DNA from 4 places in the Streptomyces sp. NPDC046759 genome. Region 3 is predicted to be linked to each of the others. Evidence: riboswitches for the same ligand, from Rfam matches in the RefSeq annotation. Region 3 holds a riboswitch; each other region holds the start of a gene.

Region 1 (4,370 bases), on a different contig from region 3:
AGTGGGGCTGGAGGGCGACGTAGCGGGCGAGGCCCTCTCGGTCGGAGAAGTCGAGGGAGGCCTTGAGGCGCTCGGGGCTGATGTTGGAGGCGGCGATGTGCCGGACCTTGCCGGCCTTCACCAGCTCGTCCAGCGCGCCGATGATCTCCTCGACCGGGACCTCGGGCTTGTCGAAGTGGGTGTAGTAGAGATCGATGTGGTCGGTGTCCAGGCGGCGCAGGGAGGCGTCGGCGGCGGCCTTGATGTTGGCGGCGGACAGGCCCTGGTACTCGGGGTGCTGGCTGACCTTGGTGGCGATGACGACGTCGGCGCGGTTGCCGCGGGCCTTGACCCACTTGCCGATGATCGTCTCGGACTCACCGCCCTCGTTGCCCTCGACCCAGGCGGAGTAGGAGTCGGCGGTGTCGATGAAGTTGCCGCCGGCGGCCGCGTAGGCGTCGAGGACGGCGAAGGAGGTCTCCTCGTCGGCGGTCCAGCCGAAGACGTTGCCGCCCAGGGAGAGCGGGAAGACCTCGAGGTCGGAGGAACCGATTTTGCGTAGAGAAGTCATGCTTTACGCCAACGCCGGCGGAGGATGATCTCATTCCGTCGCCGGCGTCGGGATCGCCGGGAAAGCGGAGTCAGGGGTTGAGGCCCATCTCCCGCAGCCACGGCGCCGGGTCGATGGCCGTGGCCTGGCCGTTCGGGTGGACCTCCAGGTGCAGGTGCGGGCCGGTGACGTTGCCGGTGGCGCCGACCCGGCCGATGACCTCGCCCGTGGAGACCTTCTGGCCGACGGAGACGTTGATCGAGGACTGGTGGCAGAACCACAGCTCGGTGCCGTCGTCCAGGGTGAGGACCGTGCGGTAGCCGTAGGCGCCGGCCCAGCCCGCCTGGGTGACCGTGCCGCCGTGGATGGCCTTGATGAGGGTGCCGGTGGGGGCGGCGAAGTCGAGGCCGGTGTGGTAGCCGGAGGACCACATCGCGCCCGGCTGGCCGAAGGTGCCGGTGATCGTGTACGAGACGACCGGCAGCGTGTACTGCTTGGCCAGCTCGGCCAGCCGCTTGGCCTCGGCGGCCTGCTTGGCGTCGGCCTCCGCCTTCTCCTTGGCGGCGGTGGCCTTGGCGGCGGCGTCCTTCTCCGCCTTGGCCGCGGCGTCGGCGGTCTGCTTCTCGACGGCGGCGAGCGCGGCGGCGGTGGCTCTGCTGTCGGCCTTGTTCTGCTGCTGCTCGGCCTGGGCCATGATCCGGTTGCGCAGGGCCTCGCCGGCATTGCCGCTCTCGGCGCTGTCCGTGCTCACGCCGACCCTGCTCAGCCCGGCACTGGTGGCCTTGGGAGCGTCGGAGGAGCCGCCACCGAAGATGTGCTCGACGGAGTCCAGGTCCGGCAGGGATATGGAGACCGGGGGCTTGCCGGTGTTGGCGCTGGCCATGCCGCCCGCGCCGACCGCGGCCATCACGCCGACGCCGAGGACGGTGGAGCTGCGCGCGAAGCCGCCGCGCTGCTTGGCGACGCGGTGCCGTCCGCGGGCCGGGGAGAGGGAGTCCTCGGTGGGATTCCACTCCTCCCAGGGGCCCTCCTCGGGGCGGTAGGCGCCGTAGCCGAAGGTCTCGGGCTCGGCCCCCGCAGGAACGAACGGGGCTTGTGGGGCAGGCGGGTTGGACGCCACGCGGGCGTGCTCCTTTCCTTCCTCCGCCTACCGGGTTAGCTGACGGGTTCGGAGCAGGAAGGTCTCCTACGCGCGTATACCGGTCGTGGACTCGGTGCGTTCACAGAGTCCACTGCGGCATCCGCGTGATTCACCCCAGGGTTGGTGGTTCCCCGGCTCCCTTGTGGGATTCGGCGCGTGCGCACGGAGCCGTCTCTTGTGACGGCTGGGACGACCGCGCTGCGTTATCGAACGTTAATAGACCCACTGGGCACTTTCCAAGCCGTTCGGCTTGATCATTAACGCTTTCACCTGGGAACTTAACGGCCAGGAGTACTGCAAACCGGACGAGTTGACCGCCGTTCAGGAGTCTCGTTGTTTTTGATGGTGACTCAGTCGTGATGCGGACGGCGCACGTCCGGTCACCGTGGGTGAAGACGATCACGGATGCCGGACGGCGAGCAACGCCATGTCGTCCGCCGTCCCGCCACCCGAGTGCCGCCGCACCTCGTCGGCGAGCCGGTCGAGCAGGACGCCCGGGCCGGGGAAGGTGCGTCCGGCGAGCCGCCGCTCGGGGTCGTAGAACCGGCCGAGCGCGTCCCGGGCCTCGGTGAGGCCGTCGGTGTGGAGCAGCAGGGTGGCCCCGCTGGGAAAGTCCTCCTCCTGGGCGCGGTCGGGCCACATCCCGAGGTCGCCCATGCCGAGCGGCAGCGCGGGCTCGGGGGCGCCGAGCACGCGCAGGGTGCCGTCGGCGTGCAGCAGCAGCGGCGGCGGATGACCGCGGTTGACGAGCCGTACGACGCCTTCGCCGTGCGGGAGTTCGGCGAGGACGGCGGTGGTGAAGCCCTCCAGGGCGTCGATGCCGTTGCGCCGGACGCCCTCGCGGGCCAGTGCCCGCTCCAGCCGCTGCGCGACCGCTTCCAGCGTGCACTCCTGCTCGGCCGCCTCCCGGAACGCCCCGATCACGACGGCGACGGCGGCGACCGCGCCCAGGCCCTTGCCGCGCACATCTCCGACGACCAGCCGCAGCCCGTGCGGGCTGTCCTGCACGGCGTACAGGTCACCGCCGATGGACGCGTCCTGCTGGGCCGCCTCGTAGCGGGCGGCGATCTCGAAGCCGCCGATCCGTTCGGCGGGCTCGGGCAGTACGGCCCGCTGGGCGGCCTCGGCGATCTCCCGGGCCGAGGCGAGCCGCCGGTCGCCGAGGCGGACCACGCGGTTGATGGCGACGGCCAGCAGGGCCACCGTGGCCACGGTGACGACGTCCGTGACGACGCCGGCGGCTGGATGTTCCCCGCCCCGGGCACGCACCGCGTACATCGCGGCCACGGCCGTGATGCCGGTCAGGACGGTGGTCCGCAGCGAGGACAGGGGCGCGGCGATCAGCGGGGCGGCCGTGAAGAACGGGACGGCGGTGATCTCCCTCGGGGTGAGCGTGCCGTACAGGACACCGCCGGCGATCAGCAGCGCGGGCAGGGCACGGGCCAGGGAGCGCGGAGTCGGGCGGCGCCTTCGGCGCACCGGCACGGGCTCGTCACCGGAGCCGGGGTCGGGCACGGGATCGCCGGGGAACCGGCCTCCCGCCCTGGCGTACCGGCTCTCCTCCACCTCACCAGGGCGCACCGCTCGTCTCCCAGTTGTTCCGACGTAGGTCCAGCGTGGCCGCGGCAGGCGCGCCGGGCGACCTCGGTGGACCGAGCGGATGACGTTCCGCGCGGCGGCCGGGGAGACGCGATGTGCATCCGGTCCTGAGCATGGGGTACTCTGGAGTCACAACGACGCGGGGTGGAGCAGCTCGGTAGCTCGCTGGGCTCATAACCCAGAGGTCGCAGGTTCAAATCCTGTCCCCGCTACTGAAGACTCAGGGCCGGAAGCCAGTGATGGTTTCCGGCCCTGAGTGTTTTCATCCCCGCAGATGCCGGTTCGGCTCCTTGGCGAGCTCCTCCAGCTCAGGCAGGACGACCACCTGGGCACCCGCCTTCTGCAGGACCCCCGTACCGTCGGCCGCGGAGACGAACGTGTCCGGCTCCCGCCAGGCCGTGACCACCCGCCGCACCCCGGAGCGAAGGATCAGCTCGGCGCAGGGCGCGGGCCGGGAAGCGCGCCGGGCGCAAGGCTCCAGGCTGCTGTACACCGTGGCGGCGGCCAGCCGCGGATCCGCCGGGTCGACCTTGGCGAGCGCGGCCTCCTCCGCGTGCACCACGGGGTCGCCGCTCTCCCGCGAATGGCCCCGGGCCAGCTCCGTACCGTCGGCCGCGACGACGACCGCGCCGACGCTGAACGCCGTCTTCGAGGGCGGGCACTGCGCGGCGAGTTCGCAGGCGGTGCGCAGCCAGTGCCGGTCGGCGGCCGTGGGGAGCGGGCCGGCGCCGGGGGCCGTGGGCCGGTAACGCATGAGGACCACGTCCTCGATCCGGCGGGTCTCGGTCAGGCGCAGCCGCCCGGCCTGGTAGCCGCCCGGGCCGAACAGGCGGGGGGCGGCGGGGTCGCCGACGAACAGCGGCGCGAGAACCAGCTGGAGCTCGTCGGCGAGACCCTGCTGGAGCAGCTGGGTGTGCACCGTGCCACCGCCCTCGACCATCAGCCGCCCGACGCCGCGCACGTCGTGCAGGTGGGACAGCAGGGCCCGCCAGTCGAGTTCGGGGCCCAGCGGGACGATGCCGGCACTGGCACCGAGGCGGCCGGCGGCCCGCTCCGCGCCCTCGTCGGTCGTGTAGACGAGCTTGTCGCCGCCGGTGTGCC
Region 2 (4,370 bases), on a different contig from region 3:
TTCGATGCGGGTCTCGTCCTGCGGATCGGTGGACGCCTGCAACTCGGCCAGGTAGCCGGTGCGTTCGAGTATGGCCTCCAGCACGGTCGCCGGTCCGGCGCCGGACTCCACGATCGTGCGCAGGTCCTCCATCAGCGTGTTGAACCGCTTGACCGCGTTGGTGGAGCGCGCGGCCATGCCGTACGCCTCGTCCACGCGCTTGAGCGCCTGCGGGAAGCTGATCTTCTCGCGCTGGGCGAGGGCGTCGATCATCGCCTCCGCGCGCTCGCCGATGCCGCGCTTGGGGACGTTGAGGATGCGGCGCAGCGGCACCGAGTCCTCCGGGTTGGCGAGGACACGCAGGTAGGCCAGGACGTCCCGGACCTCCTTGCGCTCGTAGAAGCGGACACCGCCGACGACCTTGTAGGGCAGGCCGACGCGGATGAAGACCTCTTCGAAGACGCGGGACTGCGCGTTGGTGCGGTAGAAGACGGCGACGTCGCCGGCCTTGGCCTCGCCCGCGTCCACCAGGCGGTCTATCTCGTCGGCGACGAACTGGGCCTCGTCGTGCTCGGTGTCGGCGACATAGCCGGTGATGCGCGCGCCCTGGCCGGCGTTGGTCCACAGGTTCTTCGGGCGGCGGGACTCGTTGCGCTCGATGACCGCGTTGGCGGCGGACAGGATCGTCTGTGTGGAGCGGTAGTTCTGCTCCAGCAGGATCGTCGTCGCGTTCGGGTAGTCCTCCTCGAACTGGAGGATGTTGCGGATCGTCGCGCCACGGAAGGCGTAGATCGACTGGTCCGCGTCACCCACGACGCACAGCTCGGCGGGCGGCAGGTCGTACTCCCCGGGCGGGGTGTCGGCGTCCTCGGGGGCACGCTCGCCGGTGCCGACCAGCTCGCGGACCAGGGCGTACTGGGCGTGGTTGGTGTCCTGGTACTCGTCGACCAGGACGTGGCGGAAGCGGCGGCGGTAGTGCTCGGCGACGTCCGGGAAGGCGCGCAGCAGGTTGACCGTCGTCATGATCAGGTCGTCGAAGTCGAGCGCGTTGGCCTCGCGCAGCCGCGACTGGTAGAGCGCGTAGGCCTGCGCGAGGGTCTTCTCGAATCCGTCGGTGGCCTGGGAAGCGAAGTCCTCCTCGTCGATCAGCTCGTTCTTCAGGTTACTGATCTTCGCGCTGAACGACTTCGGCGGGAAGCGCTTGGGATCGAGGTCCAGGTCGCGGCAGACCAGGGCCATCAGGCGCTTCGAGTCCGCGGCGTCGTAGATGGAGAACGACGACGTGAAGCCGAGCTTCTTCGACTCCCGGCGCAGGATGCGCACGCACGCGCTGTGGAAGGTCATCACCCACATCGCGTTCGCGCGCGGCCCGACGAGCTGCTCGACGCGTTCCTTCATCTCGCCCGCGGCCTTGTTGGTGAAGGTGATCGCGAGGATCTGGCCCGGGTGGACGTTCCGCTCGGCGAGCAGGTGGGCGATGCGGTGGGTGAGCACACGGGTCTTGCCGGAACCGGCGCCCGCGACGATGAGCAGCGGGGACCCGGCGTGGACGACCGCGGCGCGTTGGTTCTCGTTCAGCCCCTCCAGCAGCGCCGCCGCGTCGAGCGGGGGGCGGGGGGCGCCGTCGCGGTAGTAGGCGTCCCGGTCCGGCGGCACGTCGAACTTCCCGCCGAACAGATCGTCCGGAATCGACTCCGGTACGTGATCGTCCTCGGGCGGCGGCGGGGGCTCCTCCTCGCGCCCGCGAGAGGGCTGGAGGTCCGCCAGGAAGCTGTCGTCAAAGAGGCTGCTCATCGCTCTCCGAGTCTAGGGCGCCCCACCGACAACCGGTCGCCGTCCCGGAAAGACGACTGTCACAGGCGGACCGGCAGAGCCCCTCGGGCGGATCGCCAGAACTCCTCGGGCCGACCGCCAGAACCCCTCACGCTGCGGAATCACCCGATGACGGGAACGCGGTACCGAGCCCAGATCACGAAAATGTATCGGACATATCGCGCACCAACCTTCACACTTGTCACACCAGTTGGCTAGGTTGCCGTCAGGCCGCGTGCGCGGCCTCCGCCGAGTCCGGCGCGCCCGCGTGGTGCGTGGAGCCGGGGACCCACCGATCCCGGGGTGAATCGGCCGACTCCCACAGGGACGACGCCGTAGGGCAACCCTTCCGAACCGCCGCCCGAACCCGACAGCTAACCCGGTAGGCGGCCCATTGGAAGGAGTCGCCTCCCTTGGCGTCGCACCGCAAGCCGCGCCCCGGCGGAACCACCGCAGCGGGCCTGCGCACCCCCGCCCTCGCCACCGCCGCCCTCACCTCCATGGCCGTCTTCTCCCAGACCGCCGAGGCCGTACCGCGCACCGATCACCACACGCCGAGCCTGGAGGAGGTCGAGAAGAAGGTCGACGACCTCTACCGCCAGGCGGAGTCGGCGACCGAGAAGTACGACGCGGCCAAGGAACGGACCGGCAAGCAGCGCGGACGCGTCGACGCCCTGCGCAACGACGTCGCCCGGCGCACCGCACGCCTCAACAAGGCCCGCGAGGAACTGGGCTCCTTCGCCGCGGCCCAGTACCGCACCGGCGCCGCCGCCCCCGACACGGCCACCTTCCTGCTGGCCGACGACCCGCAGGACTACTTCGACCAGACGCAGCTGATGAACCGGCTGACCTCGCGCGAGAAGAGCGCGGTCGACGCCTACATCGGCGATCAGGCCGCGACCATGAAGAAGCGGCGGGAGGCCGCGGCGAGCCTGCAGACGCTGACCGACTCGCAGCACGACCTGCAGACCGCCAAGGCCACCGTCCAGAAGAAGCTGGCCTCCGCGCGCGAGCTGCTGTCGCAGCTGACGGTCCAGGAGAAGGCGCGGCTGGCCGCCATCGAGCGGGAGAGACAGCAGGAGGCGGCGCGCAAGGCGGCCGAGCTGGCGAAGCAGCAGGCCCAGCAGCAGGCCGCCTCGTCGTCGTCCTCGTCGACGCAGTCCGGTTCCGGTTCGACGGGCACCGGCTCGGCCGGTTCCACGGCGTCCAGCTCGTACGACACGAAGGCGGAGAAGGCGATCGCCTTCGCCCGCGCCCAGATCGGCAAGCCGTACGTGTGGGGCGCCACCGGGCCGGACTCCTACGACTGCTCGGGCCTCACCCAGGCCGCCTGGAGGGCCGCCGGTGTCACGCTTCCGCGCACCACGTACGAGCAGGTCGACACGGGCACCACGGTCTCGCTCGCCAACGCGCGGCCGGGCGATCTGATCTTCTTCTACGACGACATCAGCCACGTCGGCGTCTACATAGGCGACGGCATGATGATCCACGCCCCGAAGCCGGGCGCGTACGTCCGCGAGGAGTCCATCTACTACGGCGGTGAATCGATCATCCACAGCGTGGTCCGACCCGGCTGACCGCCGCCGGGCGCGCCGGGACGTACGACCGGCCCTTCCGGGCTCCACGCGTGCGTGCCGGCCTCCGGGCGCCGGAGCGTGCACGCACGCGTGCTTACCGGCGCCCGTGCGGCCACGCGTGCGTACCGGCCTCCGTGCGGCCACGCGTGCGTAGTGGCGTTTTCGCTCTTCACGCGCGCGGGCCCTTCACCGGTGGGGCGCTGCCGCTCCCTAGTGCTGTGACCGGAAAGGTTTGCTGGAGAGCTCGCGGCGTCCGGTGCTGGGGGCACCTCCCACGCCTTCAGGCAGTGGGGGAGCATCGCAAGGCGGAGCGTCGCCCGCGTACGGGATGTACTTGGGTGAGGCGACAACGCGGCGAGGTGCCGGGCCGGGCGTCGCGAGCCGGTGAACCTTTCCGGTCGCAGCACTAGCATCGGGCGCATGCGCGGCATCTCGGCTCTGCGCGCGTGGTGGGAGGAGCGGTCCCCCGCGGCCGGGTCCGCAGTGATGGCGACCGGCATCCTGTCGGTCGGGCTGCACCAGACCGGCGCCGAGACGGCCTCCCTGTTGGCGTTGGCGATGACAGCCGTCGCCTGGGCGGCCCTGGCGGCCGGCTTCGCCTTGCGGCTCGTCAGCGAGCGCCGGCGCTGGGTGAACGAGGCGGAGAGTCCCGGCTCGCTCACCGCCGTCGCCGCGACGGCGGTGATCGCCACCCGGGTCGCGATGCTGGGCCTGCAGGCCCTGGCCGAGGCGCTGCTGGCGCTCGCGGCACTGCTCTGGCCGGCGCTGCTCGTCCTGGTCGTACGGCACTTTAGGCCGCGCATGCCCGGCGCGGTGTTCCTGTGCTGCGTGGCCACGGAGGCGCTCGCCGTGTCGGCCGCCACACTGGCCGCCGCCGAGCGCACGGCGTGGCTCGCGCACACCGCGCTGGTGGTGTTCTGGCTGGGTCTGTTGCTCTACGTCCTCGCGCTGGTCCACTTCGACGCACGGCAGGTGCTGCGGGGAGCGGGCGACCAGTGGATC
Region 3 (4,370 bases):
GCTTCCGCCCACCCTCCGTGCCCGACGGCATCTCACGGCTGCGGCTGACCGCCCGGGCCGACCTGTCCGGGGCCGAGATCGAACGCGCTGTACGGGTGATCTGCGAAACGCGACCATGAGTCGGCGTGACACGGCCGTGCTCCGCAACAGAACGATGATGAGTGACCGATTCTGATCGGATGATGATCGATAGCCGTCGGTTGTCGGTCGTTGTCGGTCGTTGATCGGGCGCTGATCAGAGAAGGGTGACGAATCCGGCCCAGGCCGCGGTGGAGAAGAGCAGTGCGGGTCCGGTGGGGCTCTTGGAGTCGCGCACGGCGAGCAGCCCGGCCCAGGGGCCGGAGCGCGGCCGGGCCGTCTCCACGCAGTTGTTGGCTCCCGTGCTGTAGCTGCTGCGCAGCCAGCGCACGTCGTGCAGGTCGGTACTGGCAGGGACGTTCCGAGGCAGAGCTGACATGGTGCCTCCTTACGCGCCGTCACCTATCCCGGCGATGTAATCCAACGTTTCCTCGGGTGAAAGGGCGTGCATGCGAAGGGTGTCGAAGGCCTCTGAGTAGGCCATGAGGTCTTCTTTCCGTTCCAGGTAGAGGCTACTCGTCAACTGGTCGAGAACAACTACATCCAGATCAGAAGTGCTCGGAAATGAGAAGATAACGAAAGGTCCGGTGAGGCCGACATGCGCCCCGGCGCCGAACGGCAGCACCTGGAGCCGGACTTGGGGCAGCCGGGCGGCCTCCGTAAGGCGCTCCAGCTGCCGGGCCATCACCTCGGGGCCGCCGACCTCGCGCCGCAGCACCGCCTCGTCCAGCACCGCGCTCAGCCTCAGCGGCGGATTCGTGCGGAGCACGTCCTGCCTGGCCAGGCGCACCTCCACCAGCGTGTCCAGGCGTTCGTCGTCCAGGTCCTTCACGGCCGCCCGGGTCACCGCGCGGGCGTACTCGGGCGTCTGCAGCAGACCGGGTACGACCGTGGTCTCCAGCGTGCGCATCGCGCTCGCCTGCGACTCCAGGCTGATGAAGTCCCGGTAGGTGGGGGGCAGCACTCCGCGGTAGGCGTGCCACCAGCGGTCCCGGTCGCCCGTCTCCTCGGACCCCGCCAGCATCAGCAGCAACTCGCGCAGCTGCCCGTCCCGCACCTCGTAGGCGTCGAGCAGTAACCGCACATCGGCTGGTTTCACCCCGCTGGCGCCCGTCTCGATTCGGCTGACCTTCGACTGGTGCCAGCCGACCAGCCGGGCCGCCTCACCGCTGGTGAGCCCAGCACTGGTACGCAGCGTGCGCAGTTCGGCGCCCAGTTTGCGGCGGCGCACTGCCGGCCCGTTCTGCATGGGCTCCTCCTTACTCCTTCCGGGCCGCCCAAATACGGTCTCCCGTCGTAGAGTTCACCGCTTCGGGCGACAGATATATGCATATCTTGGTGGATCGCTCCCCGTCACCGGCCCGGTGATGGCAGTCTGACGAGCAAGCACCAGTCCGGGACCGTACTCGAACCATCCGCTCCGTGTCGGACTGCGGTCCCGTGGGAAAGGGACGACGTCGCCATGGCAGACCATTTGGAAGCATCCGTCACTCTGCCGAGCGATCCCGCCTCGGTGTCCGCCGCCCGCACCTACGTCGTGGGCACGCTCGCGGAGTGGGGCCTGCCGTCGGACACCGACGTGGCCGACACGGTTCGGCTCATCGTCTCCGAACTCGCCACGAACGCCGTACAGCACACCTTCGGTCAGTCACCCACCTTCACGGTCGACATCGCGCTGGACCGTGACGAACATCTACGCATCGGCGTCACGGACAGTCATCCGCGCTTTCCGAAGAGACTGCCTGCCGCCGTCCAGCAGGACAACGGCCGCGGCATGGTCATCATCCGCTGGCTCACCGCCGAGTGCGGCGGCAAACTCCGCGTCCGCCCCACCCGGGAGGGCGGCAAGACGGTCTCCATCGAGCTCCCCTGGGCCACCCCGGCCGAACCGGTCCCGGCAGCTGGCCCCCAGGAGCCGTAGCCCCCCGGCGGGGCGGGCGCGGCGCTGGACCGGTGCTGCTCTCTCCGGGCCGTCTGCCTGTGTCGGGCGGCGGCGCCGGGGATGAGGGTCCGTGCGGGGCGGTGCGTGGCGGTCGGTGTGGGGTCGTCGGCGAGTGGTATGGGGCCCAGGGGGCGAGGGCCGGTGGCGGCGGCGGGGTGACGGGCTGTCGGTGAGGGGTGTGGGGGCGGGCGGGTTCGGAGCGTCGGGCATCGGAACGCGGGGCCCGCGGTGACGCCGGTCGCGACGGGCTGGTGGCGATGGGGTACGGGTACGAAGGGTGTCGTCGGGTGAGGGGCCGGTCGCCGGAGCCGGGGTGACGGCTGCTTGGCGAGAAGGGGCCGGGGGAGTGGCGCGCCGGCGGTCGTGTCCCTGCGGTGACGCCGGACATGAGGACGAGTGGCCTGGTGGCGTTCGGGGCGGTGACTGGTCGACGGCGCCCGAGGATCGGCGCCCCAGCGAGACGGTGCCCCTAGGGGACGGCGTGCCGCCGCGACGCCGGGCAGGCGGTCGCGGCGCCGCGGGCCGCCCACGGGGCCGCCCACGGGCTCCGGGCGGGTACCGGGGTGGCGCTGACGGGCGGGAGCGGCCCTCTGACCGGAGCTGCTCCCACCCTCTGGCGAGTCAGCTGACCCGGCCGTACCAGACGCTCCTGGTCCAGATCTTCTCGAGCCTCACCACGGACCCGGTCTTCGGCGCGTGCCAGATCTTCCCGTGGCCGGCGTAGATGCCGACGTGGTAGACGCTGGAGCCCGAGTGGAAGAACACCAGGTCGCCGGCCCTGCGGCTGCCGGCGGAGATGTGGTGCGTCTTGTTGTACTGCTGGGCGGCGGTGCGCGGCAGGGTCTTGCCCGCCTTCTTGAACGAGTAGAGCGTCAGCCCCGAGCAGTCGAAACGGCGCGGCCCGGTGGCTCCGTACTGGTACGGCGAGCCCTTCTTGGAGGCCGCGACCTGCAGTGCTTTCGTCGCGAGTGTCGCGGCCGAGGCATCGGTGGCGAGACCCGGGACCGCGATCGAGCCACCGACGGCGGCAAGGGTGAGGGCCGAGGCCGTGCCGGCCCGGGCCATGAGCGACGGGACACGATTGAGCGCAGTCATGCGCAACCCTTCGTCAGCCGCCTGTGAAGGATGACCTGTCGGATTCGGGCTGGCGAAGTTGCCCGGCCGCGTTGCCGCGGCTTCACCCCAAGGGCTGCTCGGAACCTCGGCCCGTCTGTGACTGCCAGACGAACGTCCGCTCCGGCGACCCGTCTTGCTCGGGTCCTCCACTCCTGCCGATCCACTCCTGTCGACCGGTCATCCGGGCGGCGGCAGGACTCGGCGTCCGCCCGGACCGCCCCGCCGCGGTGGCGGGGGCTTGTCGTCAGACAGGGATCTTGGCTCACGGCAGTCTGAAAATCCCAATGGAAACGGGGATTTGTGGCATTACTCACCACTCACCCGTTCGGGTGGACAGTGCCGTGTTCGAGACGACGTCAGAACCCGGGCGTAGCCCCGGACCTGGGACGAAGCCCCTGCTTCCGAGTGTCCGACGTGCACGGTGCGCAACCCGAAAGGCCGCGAGAACGATCTCGACGTCCACCGGTCGGCGGTAGGTCGTTCGGGTCGTTTCACGTCCCGTTCGGGCGGAGCGTGTCGACACTCGGGTCCGGTCCGGCCGGTCGGACGTCCGGCTCAGCCGACGCCGTCGGGCGGGAGCGCGACGCGCGCGGTACGGCGTTCACCGTCCAGCACCCGCAAGGCCCGTGCCAGCGTGTCCCCGTGGACCTCCGTCTCGCCCCGCTGGTGCATCAACGCGAGGGCGTCACGCAGCTCTGCGGCCTTGCGCACCAGCGCCTGGGCCGCGCGCAGCCCGCGATACGTGTCCCCGCCGTGCGCGGGATTGACGCGGCCCAGCAGGTCGGCCGCCTCCAGGTAACGGTCGATCAGTTCGCCCTCGGCGCGCGTCAGCGCGGGCAGCGGCGGCAGGTCCGGCAGCATCGTCGGCTCACCTCGGGTCCGGTGCGCCGGGGATGCTCCGCCGGCTGGGCACGATCGCGTCGACCAGGCCGTAGGCCACGGCTGCCGGGGCGTCGAGGACCAAGTCCCGTTCCAGGTCGCGGTGCACCTGTTCGTCCGTGCGCCCCGTGTGCCGGACCAGCATCTCCTCCGTCAGTGCGCGGACCCGGGCCAATTCGTCCGCCTGGATCAGCAGGTCGCTCGGCTGGCCCTGAACGGGCTCGGGGAGCCGGGGCTGTGCGATCACCACGCGCGCGCCGGGCAGGGTGAACCGCTTGCCGGGTGTGCCGGCCGCGAGCAGCAGCGCGGCCTGGGAGGCGGCCTGGCCCAGGCAGTAGGTCGCCACGTCGCAACT
Region 4 (4,370 bases), on a different contig from region 3:
TGGCGGACTCATCATGCGGGGCCTGCGCACCCTGCCCGTGGAGTTCACTCCGGCCGCCGGAGACACGCCCGAGAAGGGCGCCCCGGAGGTCGTAGAACCGTAAACATGACAGCAGTTCAACTTTGTGATCTTCACGTGATCTGCGCGGCATTAACTTGTGACAAGTGATCGTCTGCCGATACGTTCACCCATCAGCGTGGCGACGAACAGCAGTTCGCCGCGCGACCCCGCTGTCGCACGAAAGGCATCCGCATGCTCTCCGGGAACGGTCGTCACCGTCGCCCCCGTCAGGCTCCGGCCCTCCTCGTCGCTGCCGGAGTGACCGGCTCGGCCATCGCCATCCCGCTGCTCGGCGCCGCGAGCGCCAACGCCGCCGACGGCACCACGTGGGACAAGGTCGCCGAGTGTGAGAGCGGTGGTTCGTGGAGCGCGGACACCGGCAACGGCTACTACGGCGGCCTGCAGATCTCGCAGGACGACTGGGACAGGTACGGCGGCACGCAGTACGCGCAGAGCGCCGACCAGGCCAGCCGCAACCAGCAGATAGCGGTCGCCGAGAAGATCCTCGCGGACCAGGGGACCAAGCCGTGGACCACCTGCGCCCTGCTCTCCGGACTGACCTCCGGCTCGGCTTCGGCCGACGTCGACACCGGCGTCGGCGGCCCGGGGGACACGTCCGGCTCGGGAGGCGGTTCCGACTCGTCCGGTCTGCCGGATTCGTCCTCGGACTCCGGTCCCGGCTCTGACTCCGGGACCGGTTCCGGCTCCAACGCCGGTGCCGCCACGGACTCTTCCGGATCCGACTCTTCCGGTTCGAGCTCCGCCGGCTCGGAGGCGAGCACCACGCCGGCCCCGAGTCCGAGCGAAGGTGTCACCGGAACCCCCGAGGCCACCGGAACCCCCGACGCGGCCGGTGGCTCCGCCGGGACCGGGACCGCGACCCCCGAGTCCGACAAGAGCGGCAAGTCCGGTTCGTCCGACGGTGGAGGGTCACAGGGGGGTGACAGCTCGTCCACAGCGGCACCCGATGTCGACAACTCGGACAATTACCAGCAGAGTGCCGGTTCTTGGAGTCTCATCGACACCGGAGCCCTCGGCAGCGGCGGACGTCACCGCGGCACGAGTGCGGACGAAAGCGCGACAAACGGTCAGAACGCACCGTCTTCGGGTCGGCACGCCGGCCAGGGGCCGGACACCTATACGGTCCGCGAGGGCGACTCCCTCGCCTCCATCGCCGACTCCCTTGGCGTCCACGGCGGATGGCATGCGCTCTACGAGGGCAACAAGAAGGCCATCGGTGCCGACCCGAACCGCATCACCGCCGGTCAGACCCTGAAAGTAGAGGGCGAAAAGGGCGACGGCTAACGCGAGTTGACGCCCCACTTCGTGACTGATGTCCGGTTTGGTGAAAGTGTGGGATGAGTCTCAGAAGCCCTGATCGTCTTTGAAATTCCGCCGATCGCATGTCTACGGTCAGGACCGCTCGTCACCACGAGCCCCGGCAGCCGCAACGCCGAATCCTGCCAGCGGTTGCCCGGGAACAGTCGTCGCGTCAAGCGCCGTAGGCAGGAGCGGGGGACCCAAGGTAAGCGCCGGGCCCAGCGGTTGACGCTGGAACCGGCTAGGGGTGAAGCCGCACGGCTCGCGAAAGCGGGCGTGCGGCCGGGCAACTCAACCGGCCCGAACCCGACAGCTCACCTCGCAGGCGTCGGTGAGGGGATCGATCCATGCTGTTCTCCGGCAAGGGCAAGCACCGTCGCCCGTCCAAGGCCGTCCGCGCCGTCGCGCTCGCCGGTGTCACCGGCGCCGCCGTCGCCGCCCCGCTGATGGCGGCGGGCAACGCCTCCGCCGCCACCGCCTCCGAGTGGGACGCGGTCGCCCAGTGCGAGTCGGGCGGCAACTGGTCCATCAACACCGGCAACGGCTACTACGGCGGTCTGCAGTTCTCCGCCTCCACCTGGGCCGCGTACGGCGGCACCGCCTACGCCGCGCAGGCCAACCAGGCCACCAAGGCGCAGCAGATAGCCGTCGCCGAGAAGGTCCTCGCCGCGCAGGGCAAGGGCGCCTGGCCGGTCTGCGGCACGGGCCTGTCCGGTGCCGCCTACAACGGCTCCGCCCCGACGGGCACCTCGTCGAGCAAGAGCACGAGCGCCGGCACCACCTCCCGCTCCACCGGCCAGCAGGCCGCCACCCGCTCCACCCAGCGCACGGCCCCGAAGGCGAGCAAAACCGTCACCACCCCGACCGGCAAGAAGGTCAAGAAGGGTGACGGCGAGTACAAGGTCGTCAAGGGCGACACCCTGAGCGCCATCGCCGCCACGCACCACGTCGCCGGCGGCTGGCAGAAGCTGTTCAAGCTGAACAAGGACATCGTTCAGGACGCGGACCTCATCTACCCGGGCCAGCAGCTGCACCTGAAGTGATCCCCGGCCCGGTGGCCGCGCACGTGGCTCCCGGCTCCGAACGGACCCGCAGCGCCCTCACACCCTCACCCCCCACACCGAAGGCTCCGTGAGGGCCACCCCCGTCCCCCGCGGACCCCCCGCCCCGGCGCGTGTTCCCCCGTACGCGCCGGGGCGGGGTCTTTCGTTTTCCCGTTCTTCACCCCCACCCCCCTTTGTTCCGCTGGTGAACAATGGGTACCGTCTGCGTGTCCCTCCTGTCCACGGGGCGGTCGGTCGGTGGCCGACGCCCCCGGGACGGTTAGGCTCTAGTCGCAAGGCACAGCCGTAAGGCACCCGCCCCGCACTTCCAGCGTCACATCCCAAGAAGGAGATGCTCGTGCCGTCCATCGACGTCGTCGTAGCCCGGGAAATCCTGGACTCCCGAGGCAACCCCACGGTCGAGGTCGAGGTCGGCCTCGACGACGGCAGCACGGGTCGTGCCGCCGTCCCGTCCGGCGCCTCGACCGGCGCCTTCGAGGCCATCGAGCTGCGCGACGGTGACCCCAACCGTTACCAGGGCAAGGGCGTCGAGAAGGCCGTCCTCGCCGTCATCGAGCAGATCGGCCCGGAACTGGTCGGCTACGACGCCACCGAGCAGCGCCTGATCGACCAGGCCATGTTCGACCTGGACGCCACCGACAACAAGGGTTCGCTCGGCGCCAACGCCATCCTCGGCGTCTCCCTCGCCGTCGCCCACGCCGCCTCCGAGGCCAGCGACCTCCCGCTCTTCCGCTACCTGGGCGGCCCGAACGCGCACCTGCTGCCGGTGCCGATGATGAACATCCTCAACGGCGGCTCGCACGCGGACTCCAACGTGGACATCCAGGAGTTCATGATCGCCCCGATCGGCGCGGAGTCCTTCTCCGAGGCCCTGCGCTGGGGCGCCGAGGTCTACCACACCCTGAAGAAGGTCCTGAAGAACAAGGGCCTGTCCACCGGCCTCGGCGACGAGGGCGGCTTCGCCCCGAACCTCGGCTCCAACCGCGAGGCCCTGGACCTGATCCTGGAGGCCGTCAAGGAGGCCGGTTACGCCCCCGGCGAGCAGATCGCCCTGGCCCTCGACGTCGCCGCCTCGGAGTTCTACAAGGACGGCAAGTACCTCTTCGAGGGCAAGGAGCGCTCCGCCGCCGAGATGACGGAGTACTACGAGGAGCTCGTCGCGGCCTACCCGCTCGTCTCCATCGAGGACCCGCTGTTCGAGGACGACTGGGCCGGCTGGAAGGTCATCACCGACCGCCTCGGCGACAAGGTCCAGCTGGTCGGCGACGACCTGTTCGTCACCAACCCCGAGCGCCTCGCCCGCGGCATCGAGGAGGGCACTGCCAACGCCCTGCTGGTGAAGGTCAACCAGATCGGTTCGCTGACCGAGACCCTGGACGCCGTGGAGCTCGCCCAGCGCAGCGGCTTCAAGTGCATGATGTCCCACCGCTCCGGCGAGACCGAGGACGTCACCATCGCCGACCTGGCCGTCGCCACCAACTGCGGCCAGATCAAGACCGGCGCCCCGGCCCGCTCCGAGCGCGTCGCCAAGTACAACCAGCTGCTGCGCATCGAGGAGATCCTCGACGACGCCGCGGTGTACGCGGGCCGCTCGGCCTTCCCCCGCTTCAAGGGCTGAGCCGACCCGGGCCACGTCTTAGCCAGTCGTACGTACGTCCCCGGATCCGGTCCCGTACCGTGTCCGGGGACGTACGCACGTGAAAGGGGAGGCGGAGAGCCGATGGCCGTGAAGAACCGGGACCGTTTCTCCACCGCGACCAGACTGCGGCTGCTCGGTGAGCAGACGGCGGCCCGGGTCTACCGCTCCCAGACCAGACGGCAGGCCCGCCGCTCCCGGCTCACCGGCCGGGCGGCGCTGCTGGCGCTGGTGCTGTGCTCGATGATCGTCGCCCTCGCCTATCCGATGCGGCAGTACGTCTCCCAGCG

The links. Region 3 has a riboswitch for cyclic di-AMP ahead of ABZ919_RS27440 (C40 family peptidase). Riboswitches for the same ligand answer to the same signal wherever they lie in the genome.
Region 1: another riboswitch for cyclic di-AMP. It lies ahead of ABZ919_RS35835 (M23 family metallopeptidase); the one in region 3 lies ahead of ABZ919_RS27440 (C40 family peptidase).
Region 2: another riboswitch for cyclic di-AMP. It lies ahead of ABZ919_RS06805 (NlpC/P60 family protein); the one in region 3 lies ahead of ABZ919_RS27440 (C40 family peptidase).
Region 4: another riboswitch for cyclic di-AMP. It lies ahead of ABZ919_RS19365 (transglycosylase family protein); the one in region 3 lies ahead of ABZ919_RS27440 (C40 family peptidase).

What each region holds. Positions count from the first base shown of each region.
Region 1 is NZ_JBEYYJ010000037.1:20,786-25,155, forward strand. Features, by position in the region: gene ABZ919_RS35830 (aldo/keto reductase) at 1-550, opposite strand, end outside; gene ABZ919_RS35835 (M23 family metallopeptidase) at 621-1,649, opposite strand; cyclic di-AMP (ydaO/yuaA leader) riboswitch at 1,657-1,835, opposite strand; gene ABZ919_RS35840 (PP2C family protein-serine/threonine phosphatase) at 2,070-3,251, opposite strand; tRNA gene ABZ919_RS35845 (tRNA-Met) at 3,408-3,481, shown strand; gene ABZ919_RS35850 (dihydrofolate reductase family protein) at 3,532-4,370, opposite strand, start outside.
Region 2 is NZ_JBEYYJ010000004.1:34,684-39,053, reverse strand. Features, by position in the region: gene pcrA (DNA helicase PcrA) at 1-1,773, opposite strand, end outside; cyclic di-AMP (ydaO/yuaA leader) riboswitch at 2,029-2,197, shown strand; gene ABZ919_RS06805 (NlpC/P60 family protein) at 2,205-3,368, shown strand; gene ABZ919_RS06800 (hypothetical protein) at 3,789-4,370, shown strand, end outside.
Region 3 is NZ_JBEYYJ010000022.1:104,858-109,227, forward strand. Features, by position in the region: gene ABZ919_RS27420 (8-amino-7-oxononanoate synthase) at 1-119, shown strand, start outside; gene ABZ919_RS27425 (DUF397 domain-containing protein) at 236-457, opposite strand; gene ABZ919_RS27430 (helix-turn-helix transcriptional regulator) at 467-1,327, opposite strand; gene ABZ919_RS27435 (ATP-binding protein) at 1,541-1,999, shown strand; gene ABZ919_RS27440 (C40 family peptidase) at 2,642-3,115, opposite strand; cyclic di-AMP (ydaO/yuaA leader) riboswitch at 3,119-3,272, opposite strand; gene ABZ919_RS27445 (hypothetical protein) at 3,692-3,997, opposite strand; gene ABZ919_RS27450 (ATP-dependent Clp protease proteolytic subunit) at 4,005-4,370, opposite strand, start outside.
Region 4 is NZ_JBEYYJ010000013.1:111,196-115,565, forward strand. Features, by position in the region: gene ABZ919_RS19355 (cytochrome P450) at 1-103, shown strand, start outside; gene ABZ919_RS19360 (transglycosylase family protein) at 253-1,365, shown strand; cyclic di-AMP (ydaO/yuaA leader) riboswitch at 1,548-1,723, shown strand; gene ABZ919_RS19365 (transglycosylase family protein) at 1,728-2,423, shown strand; gene eno (phosphopyruvate hydratase) at 2,776-4,062, shown strand; gene ABZ919_RS19375 (septum formation initiator family protein) at 4,165-4,370, shown strand, end outside.